One region of the Proteus sp. G2626 genome, then DNA from elsewhere that is predicted to be linked to it. Evidence: predicted binding sites of a transcription regulator. Region 1 holds the regulator's gene; each other region holds the start of a gene.
The links. Region 1 encodes PurR, which represses purine synthesis genes. Its sites were predicted from a motif close to CANGCAAACGTTTGCNTG; they were not measured.

Region 1 (7,888 bases):
AAATGAAGAGCAATAATCACATTATTAATTATTAGTATTATTTGCATTAACTCAGATTAAAGAAAAAGCCAGTTGATTTATTAAACTGGCTTTTTTTGTCTTTAAGAAAAATCAACGAGGGATCTGTAAACCACCAATTTGCCCTTTAGGGCTTAACATGATTTGCCATAATTGAATATCTCTGGCTCGAAATGCACCCGCACAGGCATTCAGATAATAACTAAACATACGTTTAAAACGCGGTGTGTAATTTGATTCAATATCTGGCCAACAGGCTAAAAAACGCTGATACCATGCCATTAACGTTTTATCATAATCCGCACCAAAATTGTGCCAATCTTCCATCACAAACTTACTTTCCATGGCATGTGCAATTTTTTGAATTGACGGCAAGCAACCATTAGGAAAGATATATTTACTTATCCAACTATCTACATTCACTTTATCGCGATTAGATCCAATGGTATGGAGTAAAAACAGACCATCTTCTTTTAAATTCCGACGAACGACATCAAAGTAAGTTGCATAATTTTTGGGGCCAACGTGTTCAAACATGCCGACAGAAACGATGCGATCAAATTGTTCATGTAAATCGCGGTAGTCTTCTAAAATGATATTAACATCAAGTCCTTCACATCGTGCTTGCGCTAATTTCTGTTGTTCAACAGAGATAGTGACACCAGTAACAGAAACACCAAAATGTTTTGCTGCGTAAGCAGCAAGTCCACCCCAACCACAACCGATATCGAGTAAAGTCATACCAGGTTTTAAATCTAATTTTCGGCAAATAAGATCTAATTTATGTTCTTGAGCTTGCGCTAAGTTATCTGCATCTTTCCAGTAACCACAGGAATATTGCATATTTGGATCAAGCATAGCTGTAAATAAATCATTACCGAGATCGTAATGTTCTTTACCAACCATCCATGCACGTTTTTGTGTTTGTAAATTAAAAAGGCGGGCTGTTGCAATTTTTAAGATATCACGCAGGTTTTGCGGAAGTTTATTTTCAAGACCTGCACGTAATACTTTATGAAAGAATATATCAAGTCGTTCACAATCCCACCAGCCGTCCATATAGCTTTCACCGAGACCTAATGAGCCTTGTTGCAATACTCTTTTATAAAAATTTTGATTGTGAACCTGAATATCATAAGGTTCTGAGCCATTGACTCGAATATCTGCGTGAGTTAATAGTTCTATAGCGATCCTTTCGTAAGGATCATTGGAGGTCTTTCGGCCTTCTTCTACACAAGATGTACTCATATACTCTCCGGCGTAAACTAAGCGGGTTTTGAGGCATAAAGTTAAGAAAGGATGTGCACAGATTGACAGTATTAAAATGATATTGTGTTCAATAGTGATTGAACGAATAGAATTAATAAGACGACTAATCTGACATAATCAGCTAATAATCTGTTTAATGCCTCAAAATCCGAAAGAAAAATAAATAAAACGCTATTACAACGTACAGGTAAGTATAGAGATGTGAATTGTTTTTCTCTAGAAAATAAAAGGGCCATTTTTTATAAAAAGGCCCTTTTAAGATAATTCTTAAAATAGAGGAGGTAATTATTCTACTGTTTGAACTGTGTGTTTGGTAACGGATTTATTACGCTGAATAAAGTAACCAACTGCCATTGGGAGTGCCGTTAACGCCATAATTGCGGTGGTGTTAATCAGAGGTTGCTGGCTGATAAATGCAGACACGATAAAACTTGCTAAGCTACAAAGACCCAGTTGAAGCGCATTTTGTAATGCGGCAGCTTTACCACTGATTTCAGGATAAGCCGATAAAGCATTAGAGACGGCAATCGGATAAGATGCACCATTCATTGCAGCCATAATACAGAATGGAATTAAGATCGTGGTTAGTGTTGGCTCAGTAAATTTAGCAACAAGATATAACGCAGTCATGCTAACGGCATAACCTATTAACAGAAGCGGTAATAATGTCTTACCCGTTATTTTTGACAGTAAAATACGACAACCATAACCGCCGACCATAAATGCAATAGTTTGTGGAATATAGCTTAAACCGATATCCTGTGGTGAATAACCCATCTTCTCAAGAATGATTGGTGAGCCAGCTAACCAAGCAAAGAAACCAGCACTACAAGAAGCGTAAACTAATACGTTACCTGTGTAGAGCGGAGATTTTAGTAAAGTTATAAATGAAGCAGAAGATTGATTTGCTTCTGTGACTGATTTTTGTTTAATGTTTTTTAACATTAATGTAGGTAGCATTAATACCAGCGTCACCGCCATTAACAGCATAAAAATCATGCGCCAGCCACCATGATTTAACAACGATGCACCGATTAAAGGCGCCAATGCTGGTGATAATGCAACGAGTGGCATTATTAGAGCAAAAACGTGCTGAGCGCGAGATTCATCAAAACGGTCAATAACAAGTGCTTGCCAAATAACAGCAGCAGAACAGACACCGAAAGCTTGTAGGAAGCGCATAGCAAGCAAGCCGGTTGCACTTTCAACCCACAGCATGCCAAGACAGCCTAAAGCGAAAAGACCTAAACCGATAAGAAGAATAGGTTTACGACCCACTTTGTCAGAAAGTGGTCCCCAAAGTAATTGAGCAACAGCAAAACCAAATAAGAAGATACTTAAGCTATTACTAATAGCACCTTCACTGATAGAGAGTTCACGTTGCATCATACCAAATGCAGGTAAATACATATCAATAGCTAAGTAACCTAACATACTCAAACCTGCTAGGTACACCATAAAGCTCATAGGTGTTTTTGATTGTGTGGATGTTTTAGAATTCATTTTGTTTTCTATGCTATGTGATGTAGAACATTTTAGGTATTGTAACGAAGACTTATTTTACTTGTGAAACGGGAATATTTGGTTAATGCTGTGAAAAATTTTCAAAGGAATAAATGCTATGTGGTCAGAATACTCTTTAGAAGTTGTTGATGCAGTCGCCAGAACGGGAAGTTTTAGCTCCGCTGCTCAAGAATTGCACAGAGTGCCCTCCGCTGTTAGTTACACTGTTCGACAATTAGAGGAATGGCTTGCTGTTCCTTTGTTTGAGCGTCGTCACCGTGATGTGGAATTAACCGATGCAGGTAAAATTTTTATCAAAGAAGCGCGATCTGTTATCAAAAAAATGAATGACACTCGACATCTTTGTCAACAAGTTTCTAATGGGTGGCGCGGTCAATTTAGTATAGCAGTTGATGGCATTGTTAAACCTGAAAGAACACAACAACTTATTCTCGATTTCTATCGCCATTTTCCTGATATTGAGTTGTATGTCTACCCAGAAGTATTTAATGGAGTGTGGGACTCTTTAGTGAATGGTCGTGTTGATTTAGCTATTGGTGCGACAAGAGCTTCACCGATTGGTGAACGTTATAGTTTTAGGGATATGGGATTTATGCCTTGGCGCTGTGTTTGCCACGTTGATCACCCTTTAGCTAAAGCACAACATCCATTAACGGATGACGAAATGCGACCTTATCCTAGTTTATGTTTAGAGGATACATCACGCAGTTTACCCAAGCGGGATACTTGGGCATTAAATAATCAACGTAGAATGGTTGTACCAACCTGGGATATGGGGCTTGAATGTTTATTAGCGGGATTATGTGTAGGGATGGTGCCTTGGCATCGTGCTGAACCATTGATAGCCCAGGGTAAGCTAGTTACTTTAACCCTCGCACAGCCATTGCCAGACAGCCCATGCTGTCTGACGTGGGTCGATAAGAGTGAATCGCCCGCTTTAACGTGGCTGTTAGATTATCTTGGAGATAGCCAAACCTTAAATGAGGAATGGCTTCGCTAGAAATCGGCGTTCTGAATAAGTCTTAGCGACGATAGTCGATAAAAGGACCATCAGCAACTGAACGGCGCTCGACTAATCGAGGGTGTACTTCGATTGTTTGAGCGTCTTCGCGTTTGTTAACAATGCGATCAAGTAACATTGATAAGGCCATCTGACCTAAGCGTTCTTTGGGCTGGTGGACTGTGGTTAATGCTGGGGTAAAATAACGTGCATTACGAATATTATCGTAACCCACAATTGAAATATCGAAAGGAACACGTAAACCTAGCTCATCAGCCGCACAGATTGCGCCCATTGCCATAACATCACCGCCACAAAAAACAGCAGTAGGGCGTTGTTTTTGATTTAACATTTGATACATCGCTTTATAACCTGACTCAGGCTCAAAGTCACCTTGTACAATCCATTCATCTTTTACTGTGATCTTGGCTTCTTCCATCGCTTTTAAAAAGCCTTGTAGACGACCACCACCAGTATTGCGTTCTAATGGCCCAGGAATAATACCAATATCACGATGACCTCGTTCGATAAGGTAACGGCCTGCGATATAACCACCATGAAAAGCGTTATCGATAATGGTGTCTGTAAAGTCGCCACGAGCTTTACCCCAATCCATGACAACCATGGGAATATTACGATAGCCTTCTAAAAGAGTCAGAAGGTGATCGGGATATTCAGAACACATCACTAATAATCCATCAACGCGTTTTTGTGCCAACATCGCTAAATAGGCTTTTTGTTTATCAAGATTATTATGTGAATTACATAAAATCAGTGTATAGCCTTTGCTATAACAACTGTTTTCAACTGCTTCAATCACCTCAGCAAAGTAAGGAGCTTCACTGGACGTGGCTAACAGGCCAATGGATTTGGTGTGATTAACTTTCAAACTACGCGCAACGGCACTAGGCGAATAATTTAATTCTTTTATAGCGGCCCAAACTGCTGCCCGTGTGTTCTCAGCAACAAAACGTGTTTTGTTGATCACATGAGAAACAGTCGTGGTTGATACGCCTGCGCGTTTTGCCACGTCTTTTATTGTTGCCATGGTGTGGAAAACTCCTGACCTTCATTGGTCTCTTTTATCTAATTTTGTGGTTTAACTGCCAGTATAGTCATACATAGGGCAAACACTGGCAATAATTTAGCGATTAGCTATGAATTTTGTATGATCTAGCTCAAAAGTGAAAGTATTAATCAATGTTATAAATTGTGCACTGGTCGCTATTTTAGCAAATTTTGATATGTGATAATATTTAACCATGGTAAGGTTATGGTTAATAACGTGTATTATAATCATATTGAGGGAGATATAGATGGATACGGATCTGAAATTTGGTTTGAGCACAGCAGTCGCAGCGCTTGTTATGATCGTTTTATTTTCAACTATGTTGTTCTAATCACTGTTTTATAAAATATCCGATCAATTTAAATAATAGATTATCGAATATCTGAATATAACAAAGGGCCCAAGGCCCTTTGTTATTTTGTCACCAAAAATGAATTGCAATCACTCACCTTTGATAATCAAGCTCAATTAAGCTAGGTTAGCTTCAACAAATGACCAGTTAACCAGAGCCCAGAACTCTTCTAAGTATTTAACACGCGCATTGCGGTAGTCGATGTAGTAAGCATGTTCCCATACGTCTACAGTTAACAGTGGTTTATCTGCACCTGAAACGGGGGTTGCTGCATTAGATGTGTTAACAATAGCGACAGAGCCGTCAGCTTTTTTAACTAACCAAGTCCAACCAGAACCGAAGTTTTTCGCCGCTGCATCGTTAAATTGCTTTTTGAACTCTTCGAAAGAGCCAAATGCTTTGTTGATAGCATCAGCAATTTTACCTGTTGGTGCGCCACCTGCATTTGGTGCTAAACAGTTCCAATAGAAAGTGTGATTCCATACTTGGGCTGCGTTATTGAAGATCCCGCCATCTGTAGATTTGATAATTTCTTCTAAAGATTTGTTTTCTAAATCAGTGCCTTTAACCAAGTTGTTTAAGTTGGTTACATAGGTTTGGTGATGTTTACCATAGTGGTATTCTAATGTTTCTTTAGAGATGTGTGGCTCAAGAGCATCTAACGCATAAGGTAATTTTGGTAATTCGAAAGACATTGCGTACTCCTTTATACTATCTATTTCGGGTTTTGTGCCTGAAATCATTTCATCATAATCATCTGAATTGATAAAATGAGGCAAATGAATTACTAAGTTGTTACTATTTTGCTAATTATTTTAACAAAAATCTGCTGAAATAACAGCTAAATATCTTTTATCTATAATTATAAGCCATATAGATTAGTAATACTCATAAGAGTATATCCCGCGAGGTGACTCGTAAAGTAGTAAAAATTGACAGTAATAAAAGAAAATAATTTTGCTTTTTTCAAAATATTTCTTTGAATTGCTTATTCTATAATAAGCGTATACATCATTTTCACCACGACTAAAAATAGAAATAATGCAAATATTTGGCGAACTCTTAGTATGGGAAGTCGATAAGCAACTTTAACACCGACTGGTGCGAAGAGTACGCTAGTAATGCTTATTCCGATAAAGGCAGGTAAATAGATAAAACCCAAGTAATAATCATCAATATTTGTTTTATTCCAGCCATAGACAATCCCCATCGTTGTGCCTATTGAAGCAATAATGACACCAATCATAGAAGAAGTTGCAATGCATTTACGTGTATTAAATCCCCAATGGCTTAAAAGAGGAATGGTAATCGTGCCACCAGCAATACCAATAAAACTGGATATAAAGCCAATTAAAGAGCCGCCACGGGTTAAGGTTGGTTTTGAAACTATGGGATCTTTTACATTTTCAATACGTTCAGATTCTTTCTTCTTAGTTAATAACCCATAAATGGTATATATCATGAAAATACAGAACACGATCTGTAAGAGCGTGTTTGACATTTTTTGTACCAGAAAAGTGCCTGCAAGCATACCTATGATCGTGCCGAGAGATAATAAGGGAAATTGCTCCCACAAAATAGCTTTGTGTTTGTTATGAGAATACGCAGAAGATGCTGTGGAAAATATGATGACAGAAAATGAGGTAGATAAGGCAATTTTCATTACCATCTCTGTTGGGATAGCTTGTTGACTGACCACATACATCACCACCGGAACAATGATTGCACCGCCTCCAATGCCAAGTAGTCCAGCAAAAAAGCCAGTGATACAACCCACTAAAAGAAACAGCAAAATCATGTCCATAATTAATACTCACTAGGATTTATAACAAACCCATTTATATACATTAGATCCTTTTTGGAGGGTAGCAATTCATGTAATTAAACCATCGATTCGAGTACTGAGTATTTTCTCAATCGAAATAAAAAGCCTTTTCACTGAAGCTTTTTATTTTTGTTATGCATGATCGAATTAATTATGCGATAGACACATTCATAAATATCTTTAACGTATTAATTTGCTTTTTATGTTTTATTTTATGTTTTCTTATCAACAGGATCGTGATTTAACAGCAACCTATTGTTTTATATTGATAACTAAACTTATATAGAGCTTTCCGATATAAAGTGGTATTCTTCTTCCATGTTTTCCCCATATAAAGCATATCGAATTTAAAAGGTTGTAAGGACTTACGAATGACGACTATTGAAAAAATTGAACGCCAGATCAATGAAAACCCAATTATTTTATACATGAAAGGTTCACCAAAATTACCAAGTTGTGGTTTTTCTGCTCAGGCAGTTCAAGCTATCTCTGCTTGTGGTGAGCGTTTTGCGTATGTTGATATCCTACAAAATCCCGATATTCGTGCAGAATTGCCTAAATATGCACATTGGCCTACCTTCCCACAATTATGGGTAGATGGTGAATTAGTCGGCGGATGTGACATCATTTTAGAAATGTATCAGCGTGGTGAATTACAAAAATTATTAAAAGAGACTGCTGATAAATACCGTGGTGAAGAAGAAGCACAATAATTGATTTTTATTGTTTCCTAGTGGAACGTATAAAATTATTAAGGTTTTAATAAGAAAAGCCAGTTCAGTAATGAACTGGCTTTTTTCTGTTCTTCATATGGTATTTGTGAAAGTTTCA
Region 2 (7,888 bases), 540 kb from region 1:
CATAACAACATGATTTTTTAGTAGGTTTTAATTTAGACGATAGAGGCGAGCTTGCGTTATTTACCTTGCCTAACACGATGAGAAATAGCATTAACAAAGGTAAAGCTAAAGTTTAAGAATATCTTTCACGAAGGGAATAGTGAGCTTACGTTGAGCAACAATAGATGCGTGGTCAAGCTCATCGAGCATTTCGAAGAGTGTCCGCATTTTTCTATCCAGGCGTTTTAATACAAAGCGCCCCACATCTTCAGGTAATTCAAACCCACGAAGCTTTGCTCTCAATTGCAATGCTTGAATTTTTTCTTCATCGCTTAATGGCTGTAAACGATAAATTTGCCCCCAATCCAGTCGAGAAGCAAGATCAGGAAGTTGTAATTCGATTTGTCGAGGTGGTCTATCCCCGGTAATTAATAAACAAGTTCGACCATGCTCTAAAACGCGGTTATAAAGATTAAATAAAGCGAGTTCCCACTCTTCATCTCCCGCGATACATTGAACATTATCGATACAAACTAACGATAAATGCTCCATACCTTCAAGGACATCGGGAACAAAATAGGCTCGTTTATCAAGTGGCACATACCCAACAGCATCACCTTTTAATGAAAGTTCAGCACAAGCAGCATGTAATAGATGGCTCTTCCCACCTCCGTCGCGGGACCAGAAATAGATATAACTGCCATGAGATTGATGAATGGCGGTTTGGATTGCCGCGACTAACGACGCGTTTTCTCCTGCATAAAAGCTATCGAATGTCTCATCGTCGGGCAGAGATAGTGGTAATGATAGCTGTGACGGCGTATTCAGAAGCACCTCACCTGAATAGTTTAATAAACGCGGAGATTCTAACACAAATTCTCACAAGGTCAGAACCAATATTAAAAAAGCACATTATACTGATGAAGATAACAGCAAAATTATCCTGATAAGCCTATTTTGTATACTTCTCATACTTCCTGTTGTCACCTAGCCGTAGCTAAAATTATTTAGCGCAAAATCCGAAACGAATTCTTTGTTTAATTAATCATCTTTATTATTTGAATTTTAATTTCGCAACATCATTACCTGACGGCTGTTGATAAATATCGAGCTTAAAATATTTAGCTGATGCGTTTATATACTCAAAAATTTCAGATTGTGTTTCTTCATATTCAACCCAAGTCGTTGCTCGAGTAAAACAGTATAACTCTACAGGTAATCCCATTGGAGTTGGTGGCATTGTTCTGATCACCAAATACATATCAGGTCGAACATCGCCACGCATTTTTATCCAATTTAGCATGTACTTTCTAAATAGCTGTAAATTGGTCACCCCTTTTGTTTCTAACCATACATTAATATCACCAATTTCTTCTTCTTTGCCTTCAAGCATCGCTTCTATGCTCTTACGAAGAGGTACAGTATTTTTTAATTCAAGAACCAACTCTTCCGTCGCAAATGAAATAGAAGATTGGTCAATATAAAAGCTACGTTTAATCCGACGTCCTCCTGATGAAAACATCGGTTGCCAGTTAGTATATTTTTCTGTCAAAAAATCCTTTGTCGGAATACGTGAAATCGTGTTATCCCAATTACGTATGGTGATGGTGTGTAATGCGATATCAATCACCTCGCCACTGATATTGCTACTTGGCAATTCTATCCAATCATAAAGCTTTAATACTTTGCCGTTTGAAATAAGAATATTGGCAACAAATGAAATAAGAGTATGTTGAAAAACAAACATTAATACCGCAGCAATAGCACCAAAGCTTGAGATAATAATAAGTGGTGATTGCTCAGTAAAGAGAGCAATAATCAGGATAAAAGAAATTATCCAAACGACAATTTTGGCAATTTCAATATAACCTTTGATAGAATTATTCCGATGCCATGCTTTTTTTGCATGCCTAATATTAAAGATATCAAGGGCATTATTAAGCAATGAGGCAATATTGATAATAATAAAAGCTCGAGCAACCGTCTCAAAGATCACATTCATCTCATGTGAAAAAGATGGTAATAACTGATTAATATAGAGAACTAATGTTACCGCAACGATAGAGGCACTCTTTTTAGCGATATCTTCAATAGTTTCTTCATCTGAAAGTTCAGTAAATAAAAAAAGCAATCGCTTTGCTATTCTGCGGAAAATCATCTTGGCGAAAAACCAGACTACCAGTAGCACAATAACTAAAAATACTGTGGTAAAAATCTGCTTTGATGTAATGAAATCATAAATTTCAATCAGCTTTTCCATAAATTGCGTTATACCTTTTTTGAGACGCATCCCACCTTAAAACAAACATCATTCAAATAGCAGATAAGATGTCTATTTCGCACAAGAATTAGCCCCCATTGTCTCATTTATTTTATTTAAATAAACATCATGATTGAATTAATGATGCTTTTCTAAGTTTTAAACACTTAAAATATCAAAAATCTTAGTTTTTCATATTAACATAAAAGTAAAGTGCAATAAAAAAGGCGGAAATTATCCACCTTTTTCATTAACTTCAGCATATCGCTTATTTTTTATTTGCTGTACCACTTACCGATTCAATGGTGTTATCCACTAATTCTGTTTCAGGGCGAACAATGCTGACTAGTTTAAAGACTAAACTTAAAACAATACCCACGATGGTTGCTAATGCCATACCTTTTAATTCAGCAGCACCAATTTGAATGGAAGCACCGCTCACACCGACAATCAGAATAATAGCCGTTAATATCAAGTTTTGTGGTTTATTGTAATCAACTTTCGAATCTAACAAGACACGAATACCTGAAGCTCCAATAACACCATAAAGTAATAAAGATACTCCCCCCATAACTGGAACAGGTACGGCTGCAATAGCTGCGGCTAGTTTGCCGACACAAGATAATAAAATGGCGAGAATTGCCGCACCACCAATCACCCATGAACTATAAACTTTAGTGATAGCCATCACACCAATATTTTCACCATAAGTCGTATTTGGTGTTGAACCAAAGAAACCCGAAATAATGGTAGAGAAACCGTTTGCGAACATAGAGCGATGTAAGCCTGGATTTTTCATTAAATCACGTTGTACTATATTTGCTGTAACAACAAGGTGTCCAACGTGTTCCGCAATAACCACTAATGCTGCGGGTAAGATAATAAAAATAGCACTCCATTCAAAACGCGGAGAATAGAACGTAGGTAGTGCAAACCAGTTAGCTTCTTTAATTGGGGTAACATCAACAACGCCCAAGAAAAAAGAGAGCGCATAACCTGCTAACACCCCGATAAGAATAGGAATAATAGCAAGGAATCCTCTAAACATCACAGAACCTAAGATAGTCACACCTAAAGTAACCATAGAAATAAGCAATGTTTGGCTATCAACTGGCGCATCTGCACTGGGTAATAAGCCCGCCATTCCGGCTGCCGTTCCTGCTAACTCTAGTCCGATGACGGCAACGATTGCGCCCATTGCCGCAGGAGGGAACATCACATTAATCCAGCCTCGTCCTGCTATTTTTACAATACCTGCCACAAGACAAAATAACACGCCACAGACGATGAATCCCCCAAGAGCTAATTCATACCCTAATGGTAAAAGTAAAAGTACTGGTGAGATAAACGCAAAACTTGAACCCAAATAAGCAGGAATGCGTCCTTTACAAATAAAGAGATAGAGCAGGGTTCCGATCCCGTTAAATAATAATATTGTTGCCGGATTAACTTTAAATAAAATTGGCACAAGTACGGTAGCGCCAAACATTGCAAACAGATGTTGAAGACTCAACGGGATTGTTTGTAATAATGGTGGGCGCTCTTCTACCCCGATTGCACGACGAGTCATGCTTACGACCTCTCTTTAATATGAATGTGAAATTGGTTTATATTTTCTAACTATAGAACAAGATAAAGCGAAGAAGTGGTCCAAAAAAAAGCCGACTATCAAAGTCGGCTTAATTATTATTTTGTACCAAATATCTTATCACCCGCATCGCCAAGACCTGGAACGATGTACCCATGCTCATTAAGATGGCTATCAATTGATGCAGTATATAGCTCTACATCAGGATGAGCTTCTTCTAATGCTTTAATACCTTCAGGGGCAGCAACCAGTACTAATACTTTAATTGAAGTACAGCCCGCATTTTTTAATAGATCAATTGTGGCAATCATAGAGCCGCCTGTTGCTAACATAGGGTCAACAACAAGAGCCATACGCTCTTCAATATTGGATGCTAATTTCTGGAAGTAAGGGACGGGTTTTAAGGTTTCTTCATCGCGGTAAACGCCAACTACACTGATTCGGGCACTAGGAATATTTTCTAATACTCCATCCATCATCCCGATACCTGCACGGAGGATAGGAACTACTGTGATTTTTTTTCCTTTAATCTGTTCTATCTCTACCGGACCACACCAACCTTCAATTGTTACCGTCTCTGTTGCTAAATCGGCGGTAGCTTCATACGTCAGTAGACTGGAAACTTCTGAAGCCAGTTCACGAAAGCGCTTAGTGCTTATATCATGATCTCGCATCAGCCCCAATTTATGTTGAATGAGTGGGTGTTTTACCTCAACGATCTTCATAATTTCTCCTAATGTACGACGCAGCCTGACAAAAAAATCGCGAGATTATACCGCTTTTTTGCCAACATTCCATCGTTTTTCTATTGATTTTGATCAAACGCACAGCTTTTAACCGCACCAACATGAATAATTGTGACCTAGAAAGAAGATCCTCGCAAACGTTTGCTTTGCCTGTTAGAATAACGCTCGCACACATTTTTTTCTTAACAGCAACTTGCCGTGAGGGCTCTACGTGACTAACAAATCCTCTCTCAGCTATAAAGATGCCGGTGTCGATATTGATGCAGGTAATGCTTTAGTCGATCGTATCAAAGGTGTAGTAAAAGAAACTCGCCGTCCTGAAGTGATGGGCGGTTTAGGTGGTTTTGGTGCATTATGTGCCATTCCATCTAAATACCGCGAACCTATTTTAGTTTCAGGCACCGATGGTGTGGGTACAAAACTCCGCCTTGCGATGGATTTAAATCGCCATGATGACATCGGTATTGATTTAGTCGCAATGTGTGTCAACGATTTAATTGTTCAAGGTGCCGAACCCCTTTTCTTCCTTGACTACTATGCCACAGGAAAATTAGATGTCGATACCGCAGCTCGTGTTGTAACGGGTATTGCTGAAGGCTGTAAGCAATCAGGCTGTGCATTAGTGGGCGGTGAAACAGCAGAAATGCCGGGGATGTATCACGGTAATGATTATGATATCGCTGGCTTTTGTGTCGGCGTAGTTGAAAAATCAGAGATTATTGATGGTAGCAAAGTTAAAACTGGTGATGCATTAATAGCTCTAGCATCCAGTGGCCCTCATTCCAATGGTTATTCATTAGTCAGAAAAATTCTTGAAGTCAGTAATACACAAGCGGACAGTACTCCACTTGGTGACAAATCACTCGCTGATCACCTATTAGCACCTACACGTATTTACGTGAAATCACTGCTGTCATTAATTGAAAATGTTGATATTCATGCAGTTGCACATATTACTGGTGGGGGATTCTGGGAAAATATTCCTCGGGTACTACCAGAAAATACGCAAGCACGTATCGAAAGTAAAAGCTGGGAATGGCCTATTGTCTTCAAATGGTTACAAGAAGCAGGACAAGTCAGCACGCATGAGATGTATCGCACCTTTAACTGCGGTGTCGGACTGTTAATTGCTGTTAACCCAAATGATGTTGAAAAAACATTAACTCACCTTGCTGAATGTGGTGAAAATGCATGGCTTATCGGTGAAATTGCGCCACAAGCGACAGGTGAAGCACAAGTTATTATTAACTAATGAAAACATGTGAATGAAAAATATCGTTGTCCTTATTTCAGGAAACGGCAGCAACCTACAGGCGATTATTGACGCCTGTAGGGCAAATAAAATCACAGGTAATGTGGTTGCTGTCTTAAGCAATAAAGCGAATGCTTATGGCCTTGAACGTGCAAAACAGGCTGATATTCCGGCTTATTTTGTTGATCCAACCCAATTTAATGATAGCGCTGATTACGATAAAGCGTTAATTGAAAAAATTGATGTTTATCAACCTGATATCGTGGTTTTAGCGGGTTTTATGCGTATTTTATCACCTGCTTTTGTCGCTCATTATCAGCATAAATTATTAAATATTCATCCTTCTTTGCTCCCCAAATACCCAGGATTGCATACTCATCGCCAGGTTTTAGCGAATAAAGATCCTTTTCATGGCGTTACCGTCCATTTTGTCACTGAAGAACTTGATGGTGGCCCAATGATTATTCAAGCGCGTATTCCGGTTTTTCCCGATGACACTGAACAATCATTACAAGCTAGAATACAAATAGAAGAGTATCGTATCTACCCATTAGCGATCCGTTGGTTAGCTGAAGACCGATTGACAATGAAGAACAATCAAGCTTATCTTGATGATATTGCACTGTTCGACAATCTTGATTAACTATTTCGTTTAAGCTAAAAAGTCACATTGTGCTACACTGTAGCCCGCGTGACTTTTTTTGTGTCACCCTTTTCTCTTTTTATTCAATGCATTCACCGAGGTGCTTATGTCCGGTGGTAAGAAAGTTCCACCTATAAAATTACGTCCTCTCGAACGAGAAGATCTCTCTTTTGTCCATAAACTTGATAACAACGCCAGCGTGATGCGCTATTGGTTTGAAGAACCTTATGAGGCTTTTATTGAGTTAAGTGACTTATATGAAAAACATATTCACGACCAAAGTGAACGCCGTTTTATTGCTGAAAGTGAAGGCACTAAAGTAGGGCTTGTCGAGTTGGTTGAAATTGATTATGTTCACCGTCGTGCCGAATTTCAAATTATCATAGCACCTGCACATCAAGGTCATGGCTATGCAGCACGAGCGGCAAAATTAGCCATGGATTATGCTTTTTCTGTTCTTAATTTATACAAACTCTATTTAATCGTTGATAAAGAAAATGCTAAAGCGATTCATATTTATGAAAAGCTTGGTTTTAAAAAAGAAGGTGATTTAATAGATGAATTTTTTGTTAACGGTGCTTATCGTTCTGCAATTAGAATGTGTACATTCCAAGCACCTTATTTTGAGCAAAAAGCCAAAGAAGCGAAGCCCGAAAACTTTGTCAAACCGGGTGCGACTATTAAGCAACATGTCTGATTTATTCAGATATTAAGATTTAACTTTAACCCTAGTTGGAGTTCAGATGTCCCAGGAACGACTCTATATTGATAAAGAAATCAGTTGGCTTGCGTTCAACGAACGTGTATTACAAGAAGCTGCTGATAAACGAAACCCGTTAATTGAAAGAGTCAGGTTTCTGGGGATCTACTCAAATAATCTTGATGAATTTTATAAAGTCCGTTTTGCGGATGTCAAACGTCGTATTTTAATTAATGAGGAGCGAGGCTCTCGCTCTGCCTCAAGCCATGCTCGTCATCTTATCAAAAAAATTCAATCAAAAGTGGCTAAGGCTGACCAAGAGTTCGATGCTTTATATAACGATTTATTGCTCGAAATGGCACGAAATCAAATCTTCTTAATTAATGAGCGTCAAATCTCGCCTAATCAACAAATCTGGTTACGCCAATATTTTCGTCAAAATTTAAGAAAACACATTACGCCCATTTTAATTAATCCTGAAACTAATTTGGTTGAGTTTCTTAAAGATGACTATACCTATTTAGCCGTTGAAATTGCACAAGGGCAAACGATTCATTATGCTTTATTAGAAATTCCATCTGATAAAGTTCCTCGCTTTGTGATCCTACCTACTGATCAAGGACGCAGTAAGAAAAAATCCATGATTTTATTGGATAATATTTTACGTTACTGCCTTGATGAAGTTTTTAAAGGCTTTTTTGATTATGACTCATTAAATGC
Region 3 (7,888 bases), on a different contig from region 1:
CACCATGAATCTTGTCGTAATATTCGTGGTTATCAGAAAGAGCCTGAAAAATTCATGCCTGTCGAATGGGATAAAGAGATCAACAGTGATTTCATTACTGAAATCAAAGTCGATATGATTAACCATCAAGGTGCATTAGCAAACTTAACCGCCGCAATCAATGATGCAAATTCAAGTATTCAAAGTATGAATACAGAAGAAAAAGATGGTCGTGTGTATTGTGCTTTTATTCGCTTAACTGCGAAAGACAGAATTCAATTAGCCAATATCATGCGTAAACTTCGCATCATGCCTGATGTTCTGCGTGTTAGTCGCAATAAAAACTAATCATGAATTCAATTCGATATGCCCGCATCTGCCAAATGATGGCAATGCGGCAACCCGACCTGACAGTTTGCCTTGAAGAAGTGCATAAATCCCATAATGTGGCAGCAGTCATAAGAACAGCTGATGCCGTGGGTATTCCTAAAATTCATGCTATTTGGCCTGAAGAAAAAATGCGAATGCTCATCTCCCCCGCAGCAGGAAGTAACAGTTGGGTAAATGTCGAAACGCACCCTTCAATCACTGATGCCGTGAATGTCTTTCGTACTCAAGGTATGCAAGTTCTTGCGACACATCTCTCAGATAAAGCTGTCGATTTCCGCGAGATTGATTACACTCGCCCAACTTGTATTATTATGGGACAGGAAAAAACAGGTATCTCACAAGATGCTATCGCACTTGCCGATCAAGATATCATTGTTCCTATGATGGGTATGGTGCAATCACTGAATGTTTCGGTTGCCAGTGCTTTAATTTTGTATGAAGCACAACGACAACGCCAGGCCGCGGGTATGTATAATCGAACAGAGAGCGCCCTGACAAAAGAACAACAACAAATTCTGCTATTTGAAGGTGGATACCCAGTATTGGCTGAAGTTTCTCGCCGAAAAGGCCTGCCTCGCCCATACATTAATGATCGTGGTGAAATAGAAGCACCTGACTCATGGTGGGCTGAAATGCAAATGACACAAAAACAACTTAGGAAATTAAAAAAGACGGAGTATTGATCCCATGAAAGGAAAACTGCTTGATGCAATCCCCTTAACCACTCTTCACGGCGTAGGTGCAAGTCAGGCAGACAAGCTGGCAAAAATAGGGCTTGTGACTATTGAGGATTTATTACTCCACCTTCCTTTGCGTTATGAAGATCAAACACATTTATATGCCATTAGTGATCTCCTTCCCGGTATTCCTGCGACTGTTTCAGGTGAAATCTTAAGAACCGAGGTCAGTTTTGGCCGACGAAAAATGATGACCTGCCAAATTTCTGATGGCTCAGGAATTTTAACGCTCCGATTTTTTAACTTTACGGCGGCGATGAAAAATAACCTTGCTCAAGGTAAACAAGTCACGGCCTATGGCGAGGTTAAACGTGGAAGTAGAGGCCCTGAAATTATTCATCCTGAATATAAAATTAAAGTGGCTGGTGCTGAAGTTAAACTGCAAGAAACTCTCACTCCCATCTATTCAACGACAGAAGGCTTACGCCAAACATCATTACGTAAATTAATAGAGCAAGCATTAGAATTACTTGATACCTGTGCTATTAACGAATTATTACCTGAGCAATTTATTCATGGTTTACCCCCGCTAGCCACAGCATTACGTACTTTACATAATCCGCCTCCTGATATCGCTTTTGCTGAACTTGAGAAAGGACAGCATCCTGCGCAAAAAAGGCTAATTATTGAAGAATTGCTAGCTCACAATCTAGGTATGCTCAATGCAAGAGCTGGTGCACAATCTTATCGTGCAGAGCCATTGTTTATGCCATATACATCAACATTACGTCAGCAATTTCTCGCCTCTCTCCCCTTTACCCCGACTAATGCACAACAACGTGTCGTCAATGAGATAGAAACAGATTTAGAAAAAGACTATCCAATGATGCGATTGATCCAAGGAGATGTAGGCTCAGGTAAAACGCTAGTTGCCGCATTAAGTGCGTTACGTGCTATTGCTAATGGTAAGCAAGTGGCTTTAATGGCACCAACAGAATTGTTAGCAGAGCAACATGCATTAACCTTTAGAAAATGGTTTGAGCCTTTTGGTATCCAAGTAGGTTGGCTAGCAGGAAAACAGAAAGGGAAAGCCCGCGAAACACAGCAAAATGCCATTGCGAATGGTGAAGTATCGATCATTATTGGAACACATGCGATTTTCCAAGAACAAGTTAAATTTCACTCTCTAGCCCTAGTGATTATTGATGAACAACACCGTTTTGGAGTACACCAACGTCTCGCTTTATGGAAAAAAGGTGAAGAGCAAGGCTTTCATCCTCACCAATTAGTAATGACAGCAACCCCGATCCCACGTACCTTAGCGATGACCGCTTATGCCGATATGGATACGTCTATCATCGACGAATTACCGCCGGGGCGTACGCCTGTTACTACTGTCGCTATCCCTGATACTCGCCGTAATGACATTATTGAACGCATCAGACTGGCTTGCACAGAAGAGAATCGACAAGCCTATTGGGTATGCACCCTAATTGAAGATTCTGAAGTGCTTGAAGCGCAAGCAGCCCAAGTTATCTATGATGAACTAACAATAGCACTCCCTGAAATCAAAGTAGGATTGGTACATGGGCGAATGAAGCCCACAGAGAAACAAGCTGTAATGGCGGCATTTAAAGAAAATGAATTACACCTCCTCGTTGCAACAACTGTTATTGAAGTTGGTGTCGATGTACCTAACGCCAGTTTGATGATTATTGATAACCCTGAAAGATTAGGTCTTGCGCAATTACATCAACTACGTGGTCGTGTTGGCCGTGGTGCGATTGCCTCTCATTGTGTTTTACTTTATAAAACCCCCTTAACGCAGACCGCTCGTTTACGATTACAGGTATTAAGAGACAGCAATGATGGCTTTGTCATTGCACAAAAAGATCTCGAAATTCGTGGCCCTGGTGAGCTTCTAGGTACTAAGCAAACAGGTAATGTACAATTTAAAGTGGCTGATTTATTACGCGATCAGGGACTCATTCCTGAAGTACAACGTATTGCACGTTACCTACATGAACATTACCCTAAGCATTCACAAGCCTTAATCGAACGCTGGTTACCGACTAAAACACAGTATAGCCAAGCATAAGATCATTCTTTGCATCGCCTTAACATGCCGTTAAACTCGATTCAGCGTGATATTGAAATAGAACATCCCATAAAAAAACACCCCAATGCTGAAAACCAACAATGGGGTGCTATTTAATACAGAGATACTTCTTCAGTGATAACGGTAAAACTATCCTGCTATAGGTGTAAAGAATGGCAATAGTAGATACAGCTTGATCACTATTGCATTCACAATATCAATAAAGAACGCACCAACCATTGGTACGACTAAGAACGCTAGATGAGAAGGCCCAAAACGATCCGTAACGGCTTGCATATTGGCAATTGCCGTTGGTGTTGCCCCTAAACCAAAACCACAGTGACCCGCAGCTAAAACCGCCGCATCGTAATTTTTACCCATTACTCGGAATGTCACAAAAATAGCGTATAGCGCCATGACACCCGCTTGAACGCCAAGGATAACCAACATAGGTATCGCCAGAGATGCAAGCTCCCATAATTTCAAGCTCATTAATGCCATCGCTAAGAATAACGATAAACTTACGTTACCTAAAACGGACACAGCTCTATCAAAAACACGATAGAAACCAAGCATTGACAGGCTATTACTTAAAATAACGCCGATAAACAGGACACACACAAAGGTCGGTAATGAGAATGCAGTACCTTCTAATAATTGAGAAAGGAATGTACCCGCCATTAAACAAATCGCGATCATCGCAATGGTTTCTAACAAGACCATTGACGTGATCATTCTGCCTGTAGTGGGTTTCTCAAACGCTGTTGGCATTTCATGGTCGTCAGCGCCTAATCCTGGCGTTGGAATATTTTTGATTAAGTAGCGCGCAACAGGGCCACCAATCAATCCTCCCAAAACTAAACCAAAGGTTGCACACGCCATCGCTACTTCAGATGCACTCATGAAGCCATAGTTTTCAACAAACGTTTTACCCCAAGCCGCTCCTGTACCATGACCACCCGATAATGTAATCGAGCCTGCAAGTAATCCCATTAATGGATCAAGACCTAACATTTTTGCTAGCGCGATACCAACGGTATTTTGTACTAACAACAACCCAACAACGACAAAGACGAAAATAAAAAGCGCTTTTCCTCCGGCCTTTAAGCTCGCGAGATTTGCGTTTAACCCGATTGTTGCAAAGAAGGCTAGCATTAATGGATCTTTAAGTGACAGATCAAAACTCACTTCCCAATCCATAAAAGATTTGAATGCTAATAGAAGAACTGCAACAAGTAGCCCACCTGCAACAGGTTCTGGGATCGTATACCGTTCTAAAAAAGGAACAGATTTCACTAACTTACGTCCGATCAAGAGAACCAAAGTGGCCGCAACCAGCGTGCCATAAACATCAAGATGATACATTTATGTACCCCGTCTTATTTGTTAATTTTATATAAAAATACTACGACGCTAAGTTCATCCATAAACAACGCCAAAAGCAGGTATCCCCGATTAGAAAAAAAAACGGAGACAAACACAAGTTAAAACATATAAAAATGTGAGCGCCTCTTATGCATTTTGATAACATCATTTTCACGCAAACGATTGCTTTTGTGGCGCAGATCATTAAAATACCGTTTTTGTCGAATAAGAAATTCACACCATGGTTACTTCAGAAAATCAAAAATTGCCTAAAGATAGTGATGTTTCAGTTAAAAAAAATAGCGAGCTTCTTTTTGCTTTAGAAGAAAAACCGCCATTAGCTCAAACGCTTTTTGCCGCATGTCAGCACCTTTTAGCCATGTTTGTCGCAGTTATTACTCCCGCAATTTTAATTTGCCAAGCATTAGGACTACCGGCACACGATACCCAACGCATTATTAGTATGTCTTTATTTGCATCAGGTATTGCCTCTTTAATACAAATTCGTGCGTGGGGGCCAATTGGTTCAGGATTATTATCGATCCAAGGAACTAGTTTTAACTTTGTTGCGCCTTTAATCATGGGGGGCTTAGCTCTTAAAAATGGCGGTGCCGATATTCCAACAATGATGGCAGCCCTTTTTGGAACCTTAATGATCGCCTCATTAACAGAAATCGTCCTTTCACGCGTACTTCACCTAGCAAGACGTATCATTACGCCTTTAGTTTCAGGTGTAGTCGTGATGATTATTGGTCTATCATTAATTCAAGTCGGATTAACGTCTATAGGTGGCGGTTATGCTGCTATCGAAAATAATACTTTTGGCTCACCACAGAACTTATTGTTAGCAGGCTCTGTACTTATCGTCATTATTTTACTAAACCGACAAAAAAACCCTTATTTACGCGTTGCCTCTTTAGTTATTGCAATGGCAGTGGGTTATGTTCTTGCTTGGGCTTTAGATATGTTACCCACACCCGCAGAACATCAAGAAACACCGCTGATCACGATCCCTGAGCCATTTTATTATGGCCTATCATTTGATTGGAATTTACTTATTCCTTTAATGCTGGTGTTTATGATCACTTCGCTAGAAACCATTGGTGATATCACGGCAACTTCTGATGTTTCAGAGCAGCCCGTCAGTGGTCCCTTATATATGAAGCGCATCAAAGGGGGTGTATTAGCTAATGGAATTAACTCCATGGTTTCAGCATTTTTCAATACCTTCCCAAACTCTTGCTTTGGTCAAAATAATGGTGTAATTCAATTAACAGGCGTTGCTAGTCGTTATGTAGGTTATGTTGTAGCAGCAATGCTTGTTATTTTAGGCTTATTTCCATTCGTTGCGGAATTTGTGCAACGAATTCCTGAGCCTGTATTGGGTGGGGCAACATTAGTCATGTTCGGTACGATTGCCGCATCTGGTGTACGTATCGTTTCTAAAGAAGCATTAAATCGCCGAGCAATTATGATCCTTGCGATTTCACTTGCTGTGGGATTAGGCGTTTCACAACAACCTCAAATATTACAGTTTGCACCTGATTGGTTAAAAACTTTACTCTCATCAGGTATTGCCGCGGGTGGTTTAACAGCCATTATTTTAAATCTGATTTTTCCACCAGAAAAATAATTAGAAAATCAGTCTATAAAGCGTTATTTCTCCGATTAAGAAATAACGCTTTATCTTCAAATTCAAAGTGATGGGTGTTTTTATACAAGCATTTTCCTTTCTGTTGCAGTAATTAATACTTATGATTTAACTGATGATAAAAGGAAAAGAGATGCCAACCTCATTCAATATTGTCAACAATAAAGCTCTGCAATTTCTCAAAACACATCCTTCTACTGCAAATTACCATATAAAAACGCTTGGTCAGTTTTTTACTTATCTTAAAGATTCCATTCTTTCATTATTTAACACCAACCATAAATTTGCATATTTAGGTAATAAATCAGTCGCTGAATTTAATCTAGAACATATGCAAAAAGATCTAAATACTTTTTTGGCGAATCCACACTTAAACCAGCCCCAAAACAAAGACAAATCGGATGCTCTTCAATATTCATTTGATTACTTACAAAACCAGATTCGCATCACACCTAATTTTTATGATATTTATCGTTCAGGAAGTCTAGAACCTAATGAATTGATTTCCCAATTAATTAATTACAATAATAAATTAAAAAACAAGGATCTAAATAATACAGAAAAACAGTATTTTCAAACGACGATAAATATATTAGAAGAAGTAAGAAACCAATTAGATAAATTTCCAAACTCACAGAATTTGATAAACAAAATATCTTATCTCATTAATAAGTAGGTTAAGACTCTTTGATTTATTAGATGAAAGCTTGAGCATCGCTCAGTTTTCAGGCATAACTGTATAATGTTTTGATGGAGTATAAAACTACGGGAGAAGGGTTATGCGCTGGTTGATGAAAAGTTTGGTATCTCTGATACTTATCGTGATTTTATTTATTATTATAATTTATGCTTTCATCCAAACTCAGTGGGGCGCACAAAAAACAAGCGAATGGCTAACACAATATACTGACTATGATATTCGCTTCTCCGGCATTGAGCATGACCTTGCGCAACCAGAACAAATTATTGTTTATGACCTTTTCGTTAATCCTAAACAAGACAAAACAACCGTATCTGCAAAATCAGCGCAAATTCGATTTGATTGGCAATTTTTTACCGCGCCTTCTCACCTTCAAAAAATCACATTAGAAAATGGCAATATTGAATTTACTAATAAAACCACTTCGATGCCGTTAAGTGCTGATATTCTGCAATTTAAAAATATGGCGTTAAACGGTACTCAAACCAATTTTTCTTTTGAAGCCCAAAAAGTCACTGGTGGTATTACGCCTTGGGTACCAACCTCAACAGATTTTATTGGCGCTGGTCATTTCCAATTTTCTATTGCTAATGGCATGATAAATAATAATGAATTCAGTAACTTTATCATTTCTGGTCAATATCAACCCAATCATATTCAAATAGAAAAATTGGGAACGCGTTTACTCAATGGTTCACTATCATTAAGTGGTCAGTATCAAGATAATCAATGGAAACTTGATGACGTCTATATGAACGGCTTACGCTGGCAATCGTCTCAAACCTTCAGTGATTTAATGCAATCAATTTCTGAATATCCTCGTATTAGCATAAGAGCACTTAATATTGTTGATTTTACGGCAGAAGGAAAACAATGGGCTGTGAGTGGCTTTGATGGGCAATTCTCTCAATTTAACTGGGGTAAAAACCTTGCATTCACAACAGGTGAACTCAACGCAAATGACATTGTTTTTCAAGATGAACATTTCACTGATCTTATCGCAAAACTGAATCAACAAAATAATCAGC
Region 4 (7,888 bases), on a different contig from region 1:
TTGATAACTCATTAAGTGACAAGTTTCGAGATTGCCTTAATTGTTTGACTTTATTACCAAGGTATTCATTTGTTTTTTTAGGAGGTTGTGAGTTCATTGCCAATTCAAAATATCGTTAGTTTAAAAGTGCCATTTTGATTAGATAATAACACTAATTAACCGTATTCGGAAAAATGAGACTCTGTTTCTGCTGTATTTTATACATAGTTTTACGATTACTGTTCGATTTGTAATAATTACGCTAAAATCATTTTGTAAATGATTATTGTTCAAGGTTTATTATGATGGACTTGCTCAGTTGGTCTGATCTTTTTATTTGCCTACTTACCTTATTCTTTGCTTATGTTATTTTTGGTATGGCAGGGTTTGGTTCTGCGTTAATTGCAGGCCCTGTATTAGCACTTTATTTACCGCTTTCAATGATCGTGCCTTTATTGGCATTAATTGATTTAAGTGCTGCTGTGGTCAATGTTTTAAGAGATGGGAAACAGGCTGATTTTAAAGAGATACGCTATCTTATTCCGCTTATTATTATTGGTAGTCTTGTAGGGGCAACTATCCTATTAACCACACGGCCTGATTTACTTTCTCTTCTTTTAGGTATTTTTGCCACTTGTTATGCCATTTATGCACTGTTTTGGAAAAAACAAGAAAGCCAATTTTCTCAACGCTTGGTTTATCCTTTTGGGCTAATAGGGGGCGTATTTAGTGCATTGTTTGGCAGTGGGGGATTTTTATATGCGATCTATTTATCAGGCAGAATGACTGATAAAAACAAGTTTCGCATTACACAGACGACATTGATTGGCTTTAGTACACTAACGCGAGTGGTGATTTTCTTCTTTGCGGGCATTTATTGGCAATTGGATATCCTCAAGTTAGCGATTATTTTCTTACCGGCTATGTTTGCTGGTGTATGGTTAGGACGAAATTTAACATTACGTCTGTCAAAAGCACGATTTATGAGTGTCATTTATACTATTGTATTGGTATCGGGTACTGTGTTGATCTACCGTTATTTTTCTTGAACTCTGTCCGCGAATGACGGTGAAGTGAGAATATTGTGGAAGGCAAAGATCTTCATGAGTTAAACGGAGATCTTTCTCTGATTAACGTTACTTTTTAAGCATGTTTATCTATTTCTTATCCCTTATAATATAACAATATTTTATTTAACGACCTTCTTTTCATTACAGAGATTTCTGCTGTTTGCAGAAACAAAAGAACATGTCACATCAAAACTATCGTCAATCTGATGTTTTTGCGATAACAACTATCACGGTAAGTATTGGCGTTATCGGGATTGTTATTGGATTAACTATTCCCATGGTTGCACTACGCCTCAATTTAGCAGGTATTAGTGAGTCTATTATCGGACTTATTTCTGCCGCACCCGCTATTGGGATGTTAATTATTTCACCTTTTGCTCGGCGTATTGTGCAGTGGATTGGTAAACGTTTTGCCATGCTATTAGCCACCATTGTTTCTGCAATCAGTTTATTACCTTTAATGGGGAGCTTACCTCTAGAGTTATTATTTCCTTTACGATTAACGACCGGTATTGCCAGTGGTGTGATGATTTGTTTAGGCGAAACGTGGATCAATGAACTTTCGCCTGATAATAAACGAGGGAGAATTTTAGCGGTTTACACCACGGTGTTTACAATCAGTCAACTGATTGGGCCTTCAATTATTGCATTGTATGGTGTTTCTGATAAAACGCCTATTTTAATTAGCATCTTTATTCATATTATTTCTATCGTGCTGTTTTTAATGATGGATCAAAAAACGGGCGATAAATTACCTAAAGAGACACAAGATCCTAACTTTTCCATTATTCGTTTTGTTAAAGTTGCACCTGCGATTTGTGGTGGTATTGTTTTCTTCGCTTTTTTTGATGGTACAGTGCTGTCGATGTTTCCTATTTATGGTCTAAGTGTGGGTCATACAGAAGCTATTGCCGCCATGATGATAAGCGCTATTCTTGCTGGCGATGCTATTATGCAAATGCCTTTTGGCTGGCTTGCTGATCATATGAATAGAACACGGTTATACCGAATTTGTGGTGTGGTGACGTTGCTTACAAGTTTGTTATTGCCTATCACGATGTCTCATACATTTTTGATTTGGCCTTTATTACTGGTGCTGGGCGCAACAGCGGGTGCAATATACACTATTGCGTTAGTACAAATAGGGCAATATTTTTCAGGCAATGATCTGATGGTTGCCAATGCTTCTGCGGCGATGTTATGGGGAATAGGCAATTTGGCTGGGCCTTTATTAGCGGGAGCGATGTCAGAAATTTCTTCATCTTCATTACCATTCTTATTGGTTGCTATGACTGTTTTATTCTTAATATCCACCATGGAACGTTGGAACGTGGGGGTGGAAGCATTCAATAATAGCTCATCTTAATATCATTCTTCCTCTATTGTATTTCATTTAGGGTGATAAGAATGCGATAGAGGGATCTATCCTCTCCTTGTTTCTAAATGTTCAAAAGTATCTTATTGTTTTATTTTAATAATTATAATTACATTTCGTGATTTTACTTATTTTAAAATTTATTAAGAATAATCCAGAAATACTTATCTTGAATGAAAAATTGTTTGCTAAAATGGTGTTTATTCATCTAACGTTAAAAGTAGAAGATGACACTATCTTCAGATAAAAATAACGAATACTGCAAACTATTCATCGCCACACATTGGGAACGGGGGGTATTATTTACCTAAATAACTTATTAAAATTACTAATAATAGATAAATGTACCTAGTTATCATGTTGTTTAATATAAATTAAATAAAAACAATTAATTAAGTGAATTTTCTACTGTGAGATAAGAATGATATTGGACGATTGTACAAAAGTAGAATGATGAGGAAAGTAGGCAACTGCTTTCCTCTTTTTCTTTTTTATGACTTTAAATTGTCTTTTTATGACATTTTTATTAAAAATGTATTTTTTCACTTGATTCTTACCCTAAAAGCACCAGATAATCGTTTGCGTCAAATTCTCTCACTCAACCCACACAAAAAAACAAACGTTTGCTTTTGACTCCCTCTTAAGATTTTTATCTATAAGAGGTTATTTTAATTGATACGTAATCGTTTTCGTTTTGGGGGGAGTGAATCGTTTTTATGTCAGAGGAATGTAATGTCTGCTAATCAATCAGCAACCACAGGTAAATTAGACAGCTATTTTAAACTTACAGCACGTGGCACCACGGTTCGTAAAGAGATGATCGCCGGCTTGACGACATTTCTTGCTATGGTGTATTCCGTGATTGTTGTTCCTAGCATGTTGGGGCAAGCGGGTTTTCCACATACTGCGGTCTTTATCGCAACCTGTTTAGTTGCGGGCTTAGGTTCCCTTCTTATGGGATTGTGGGCAAACCTTCCTATGGCAATTGGTTGTGCCATCTCATTAACCGCGTTTACGGCTTTTAGCTTGGTCTTGGGGCAAAATATCTCTGTGCCTGTTGCATTAGGTGCTGTATTTTTAATGGGGTGTTTATTTACCGTATTCTCATTAACTGGCATTCGTACTTGGATCTTAAAAAACATTCCCATAGGTATTGCGCATGGTGCGGGAATAGGGATAGGACTGTTTTTACTTTTAATCGCAGCAAACAGTGTTGGATTAGTTGTGAAAAACCCATTTGATGGTTTACCTGTTGCAATGGGAAAATTTACATCATTTTCTGTTCTTATGTCACTTGCAGGATTAGCCGCTATTTTCGGATTAGAAAAACGTAAAGTACCCGGTGGCGTACTATTAGTGATTGTAGCTATTTCTATTATCGGGCTGATTTTTGATCCTAATGTAAAATACCAAGGCATTTTTAAAATGCCTCAATTAGGTGAAGAGGGACTCTCTTTATTGTTTGCTATGGATATTAAAGGGGCATTACAACCTTTGGTTTTACCGAGTGTTCTTGCGTTAGTGATGACTGCAATTTTTGATGCAACTGGGACTATCCGTGCCGTTGCTGGCCAAGCAAATTTATTAGACAAACGCGGACAAATTATCAATGGCGGAAAAGCACTTACCTCGGATTCTGTTAGTAGTATTTTTGCCGGTGTGATAGGTGCTGCACCTGCTGCGGTTTATGTTGAGTCTGCAGCAGGAACTGCCGCAGGGGGTAAAACAGGATTAACTGCGACTGTCGTGGGTATTTTATTCTTACTGATCCTTTTCTTATCACCTCTTTCTTATTTAGTGCCCGCTTATGCGACCGCACCGGCATTAATGTATGTGGGTTTATTGATGCTAGGTAATGTCACTAAGTTAGATTTTGGCGATTTTGTTGATGCCATGTCAGGTATGGTGTGCGCCGTCTTTATTGTTTTAACTTGTAACATTGTTACTGGCATTATGCTCGGTTTTGGCTGTTTAGTGATTGGTCGAGTATTTGCAGGCGAGTGGCGTAAACTTAATGTTGGTACCGTATTAATTACTATTGCTCTAGTGGCATTTTATGCGGGAGAGTGGGCAATTTAATTCGAATCATCGGCTTTAAAGACAAAAGGCGGAATATATTTGTATTCCGCCTTTTTGCTATTTATTTATCTAATTTTATTCGCTATTGTCGAAATTAAGCCTATTTGTTAAATAGTTGGTAGAATATATGCAAGAAATAAAAATACGCCATAGCGAACCAGATGACGCAATCGCAATTCAACAGTTATATACTCATCCTGATTTATATATTTGTACTTGCCAATTTCCTTACCCTTCAGTGACAATGTGGAAAAAAAGATTACTTGAATTTGCAGAACAAAATATCCCTAATTTTGTCGCAACTGTTGATGAGCAAATTGCAGGGCATTTAGCGCTGATTATCGATACTCATCCTCGTCGTCGCCATATTGTTAGTTTTGGTATTGGTGTCGGAGCTGAGTACTCAGGTAAAGGTGTAGGGAAGTTACTTATTAATACAGCGATTGATTATGCGTTCAATTGGTTAGCAGCAACTCGGTTAGAATTAGAAGTGTATTCAGATAATGAAAGAGGCTTACATTTATATAAAAAATTAGGCTTTGAAGTTGAAGGTGTACGTCGTAAAGCGGCATTTAGAGATGGAAAATATTGTGATGTTGTTATGATGTCAATGCTAAGAGCTATTGAATAATCATCAGCACTATGTGGTGACGCTTAAAATTAATCGTTATCATCATTTACTTGCCACTTTTTATTTAATTGCTTAGCGCTTTACGTTTTTATACGGGCAATTACATTGCTTAGACTGAAAAAGAGAAATAAAAACGTATGCTTTTGACGTTTAATGCCGTTAATAAATAAAGAGTAATGAAAAGAACGCAATTTGTCGTGTTAGATACGATTAATCTTAATTTTCAATAATCACACATGAGTCAGCGTGGGATCTGTTTAAAATAAGAAAAGGTAAAGAAAGACATGGCGCATAAATTTTTGCAGGGTGTGTTTTTTTATCATTCAGTAGGGTTTTCTTTTTTAAGGAAAAGATAACAGATTTTGGGATAAAAATAGGCATGTAAGGGTAACATGGAAATATTCTTTACTATTTTGATTTTAATACTGGTGGTTTCAGTTTCAGGGGTTATTACTAAACTAATTCCCTTTCGTGTTCCGTTACCATTAATACAGATTGTGATAGGGGCTTTATTGGCATGGCCTCAATTTGGTTTACATGTCACTTTTGATCCTGAACTCTTCCTCGTTTTACTAATCCCTCCTTTGCTGTTTGTTGATGGTTGGAAAACACCTACACGAGAATTTATCCAAAATGGGCGTGAGATTTTTATTCTTGTGCTTGTTTTAGTGATGGTGACTGTTGTTGGTATCGGTTACTTGATTTATTGGATGATGCCGAGTATTCCACTGATTTCTGCGTTTGCATTAGCGGCTGTACTTTCACCAACCGATGCCGTCGCACTTTCTTCTATTGTCGGTAAAGGGCGAATACCTAAACGCATTATGGGTATTTTAGAAGGTGAAGCATTAATGAATGATGCTTCAGGCCTGGTTGCTTTGAAGTTTGCTGTTGCTGTAGCAATGGGAACAATGGTGTTTACCGTTGGAGGCGCGACGCTAGAATTCTTTAAAGTCGCTGTAGGGGGGTTACTGGCAGGTATTGGTGTCACTTTGCTTTACAGTAAATCTTTACGATTAATGAGTCGCTGGAGTGGAGACGATCCTGCAACACAAATTGTCTTTATGTTACTGCTACCTTTTGCCTCTTATCTTATCGCAGAACATATTGGTTTTTCAGGTATTTTAGCTGCAGTTGCTGCGGGTATGACTATTAGTAAATCAGGCGTTATCCGTAATGCGCCACTTGCAATGCGTTTGCGTGCTGACAGCGTGTGGTCAATGCTTGAATTTGTCTTTAACGGCCTTGTCTTTATCATGCTGGGTTTACAACTTCCGATTATTTGGACAAGCTCTGTTATTCAAGCTGATCTTGATCCGGAAGTTGAAGTGTGGATGTTGTTTGCTGCCGTATTTGTTATCTATTTTGCACTGCTTATCTTACGCTTTACATGGTTATGGCTGATGAAAAAAATGAGCCGTATTTTTATGAAAAAGCACCCACTTGATTTCGCCAATTATACGACACGTGAACTGTGGCTTTCGTCATTTGCGGGTGTGCGTGGGGCTATTACACTTGCTGGTGCGCTTTCTATTCCACTCTTTTTAACGGATGGCAGCACTTTCCCTGGGCGTTATCAAATTATCTTTATTGCTGCTGGTGTTATTTTACTGTCGATTTTAGTGGGTATTATCTCACTTCCTTTCCTATTGAAAGGTGTGAAAACAACCGACAAAGAAGCTGATAAAAATGAAGTTCGCTATGCAAGAAAAGTGATGGCAGAAGTGGCGATTGTTAGTCTTAACAAAATGGAAGAGCGTTTAGCAGCAAGTACAGAAGAACAGTTAGATGCTGAAGAAATTAATGAAGTTGCTTCGCGTGTAACGGGTTATCTAAGACGTAGAACCGCGGATCAAGATGAAATGGTTCATAACATGTTAGAAGAAGATCTCGAAAGACGTTTTCGCCTAACCGCATTACGTGCTGAACGCGGTGAGCTTTATCATTTAAGAGCAACGCGAAAAATTAGTAATGAAACACTTCAATTATTGCTACATGAGTTGGATTTAATGGAAGCGCTATTAGTGGAGAAAGATAGTTAATTATGTGGTTGCTCATTATTACAACACTATTATGGGCAGCCTCTTTTAGCTTGATCGGCGAGTACCTAGCGGGTCAGGTTGATAGTTGGCTTTCTGTTTTGATCCGTGTTTCTTTAGCAGCTTTGGTTTTTTTACCTTTCTTACGTTGGAAGGGAATTCGCTTTAAGGTAATTTTACTCTATATGAGTGTGGGGGCTTGCCAACTTGGTATTATGTATCTGTTTGTCTTCCATGCTTATAACTATTTAACCGTTGCAGAATTTTTATTGTTTACAGTATTAACTCCGCTTTATGTCACGTTAATTTATGATTTATTAGAACGTCAAAGATTACGTTGGGGCTATGTCTTTAGCTCATTATTAGCAGTGCTAGGAGCCGCTATTATTCGTTATGACCATTTAAGTGATGATTTTTGGTATGGTCTGTTATTAGTGCAACTTGCTAATATTTTCTTTGCTATTGGTCAGGTGGGTTATAAGCGATTAATGGAAGTTCATCCTATCCCACAACATTATGCCTTTTCTTGGTTTTATCTTGGTGCAGTAGTGGTTTCACTGATTGGTGCGTTGTGTTTTGCTGATTGGCAGAAAATGCCGACAACATCACTACAGTGGGGGGTTTTACTCTGGTTAGGGATCGGCGCTTCTGGAATAGGCTATTTCATGTGGAACTATGGTGCTACACAAGTCGATGCTGGAACCTTAGCTATTAT

Region 2: purM (phosphoribosylformylglycinamidine cyclo-ligase) is a predicted target of PurR. The motif match lies at 4,704-4,721, and genes of this name have one in related genera.
Region 3: gltS (sodium/glutamate symporter) is a predicted target of PurR. The motif match lies at 4,682-4,699, and genes of this name have one in related genera.
Region 4: GWJ05_RS09700 (NCS2 family permease) is a predicted target of PurR. The motif match lies at 2,993-3,010, and genes of this name have one in related genera.

The regions. Positions count from the first base shown of each region.
Region 1 covers NZ_JAABNH010000027.1:110,598-118,485, forward strand. Annotated here, with positions in the region: gene GWJ05_RS13010 (riboflavin synthase subunit alpha) at 1-16, shown strand, start outside; gene cfa (cyclopropane fatty acyl phospholipid synthase) at 112-1,266, opposite strand; gene punC (purine nucleoside transporter PunC) at 1,573-2,790, opposite strand; gene punR (DNA-binding transcriptional activator PunR) at 2,909-3,811, shown strand; gene purR (HTH-type transcriptional repressor PurR) at 3,834-4,859, opposite strand; gene cydH (cytochrome bd-I oxidase subunit CydH) at 5,128-5,211, shown strand; gene sodB (superoxide dismutase [Fe]) at 5,349-5,927, opposite strand; gene GWJ05_RS13045 (sulfite exporter TauE/SafE family protein) at 6,221-7,036, opposite strand; gene GWJ05_RS13050 (Grx4 family monothiol glutaredoxin) at 7,429-7,770, shown strand; gene rnt (ribonuclease T) at 7,886-7,888, opposite strand, start outside.
Region 2 covers NZ_JAABNH010000027.1:647,911-655,798, forward strand. Annotated here, with positions in the region: gene hda (DnaA inactivator Hda) at 106-813, opposite strand; gene GWJ05_RS15495 (mechanosensitive ion channel family protein) at 1,034-2,239, opposite strand; gene uraA (uracil permease) at 2,508-3,809, opposite strand; gene upp (uracil phosphoribosyltransferase) at 3,926-4,552, opposite strand; gene purM (phosphoribosylformylglycinamidine cyclo-ligase) at 4,785-5,825, shown strand; gene purN (phosphoribosylglycinamide formyltransferase) at 5,839-6,468, shown strand; gene speG (spermidine N1-acetyltransferase) at 6,575-7,165, shown strand; gene ppk1 (polyphosphate kinase 1) at 7,212-7,888, shown strand, end outside.
Region 3 covers NZ_JAABNH010000025.1:184,542-192,429, reverse strand. Annotated here, with positions in the region: gene spoT (bifunctional GTP diphosphokinase/guanosine-3',5'-bis pyrophosphate 3'-pyrophosphohydrolase) at 1-327, shown strand, start outside; gene trmH (tRNA (guanosine(18)-2'-O)-methyltransferase TrmH) at 330-1,052, shown strand; gene recG (ATP-dependent DNA helicase RecG) at 1,057-3,144, shown strand; gene gltS (sodium/glutamate symporter) at 3,295-4,509, opposite strand; gene GWJ05_RS10680 (uracil-xanthine permease family protein) at 4,751-6,142, shown strand; gene GWJ05_RS10675 (hypothetical protein) at 6,276-6,836, shown strand; gene GWJ05_RS10670 (AsmA family protein) at 6,940-7,888, shown strand, end outside.
Region 4 covers NZ_JAABNH010000024.1:52,851-60,738, forward strand. Annotated here, with positions in the region: gene GWJ05_RS09685 (helix-turn-helix domain-containing protein) at 1-97, opposite strand, end outside; gene GWJ05_RS09690 (sulfite exporter TauE/SafE family protein) at 282-1,028, shown strand; gene GWJ05_RS09695 (MFS transporter) at 1,228-2,415, shown strand; gene GWJ05_RS09700 (NCS2 family permease) at 3,157-4,503, shown strand; gene GWJ05_RS09705 (GNAT family N-acetyltransferase) at 4,631-5,134, shown strand; gene GWJ05_RS09710 (Na+/H+ antiporter) at 5,527-7,176, shown strand; gene GWJ05_RS09715 (carboxylate/amino acid/amine transporter) at 7,179-7,888, shown strand, end outside.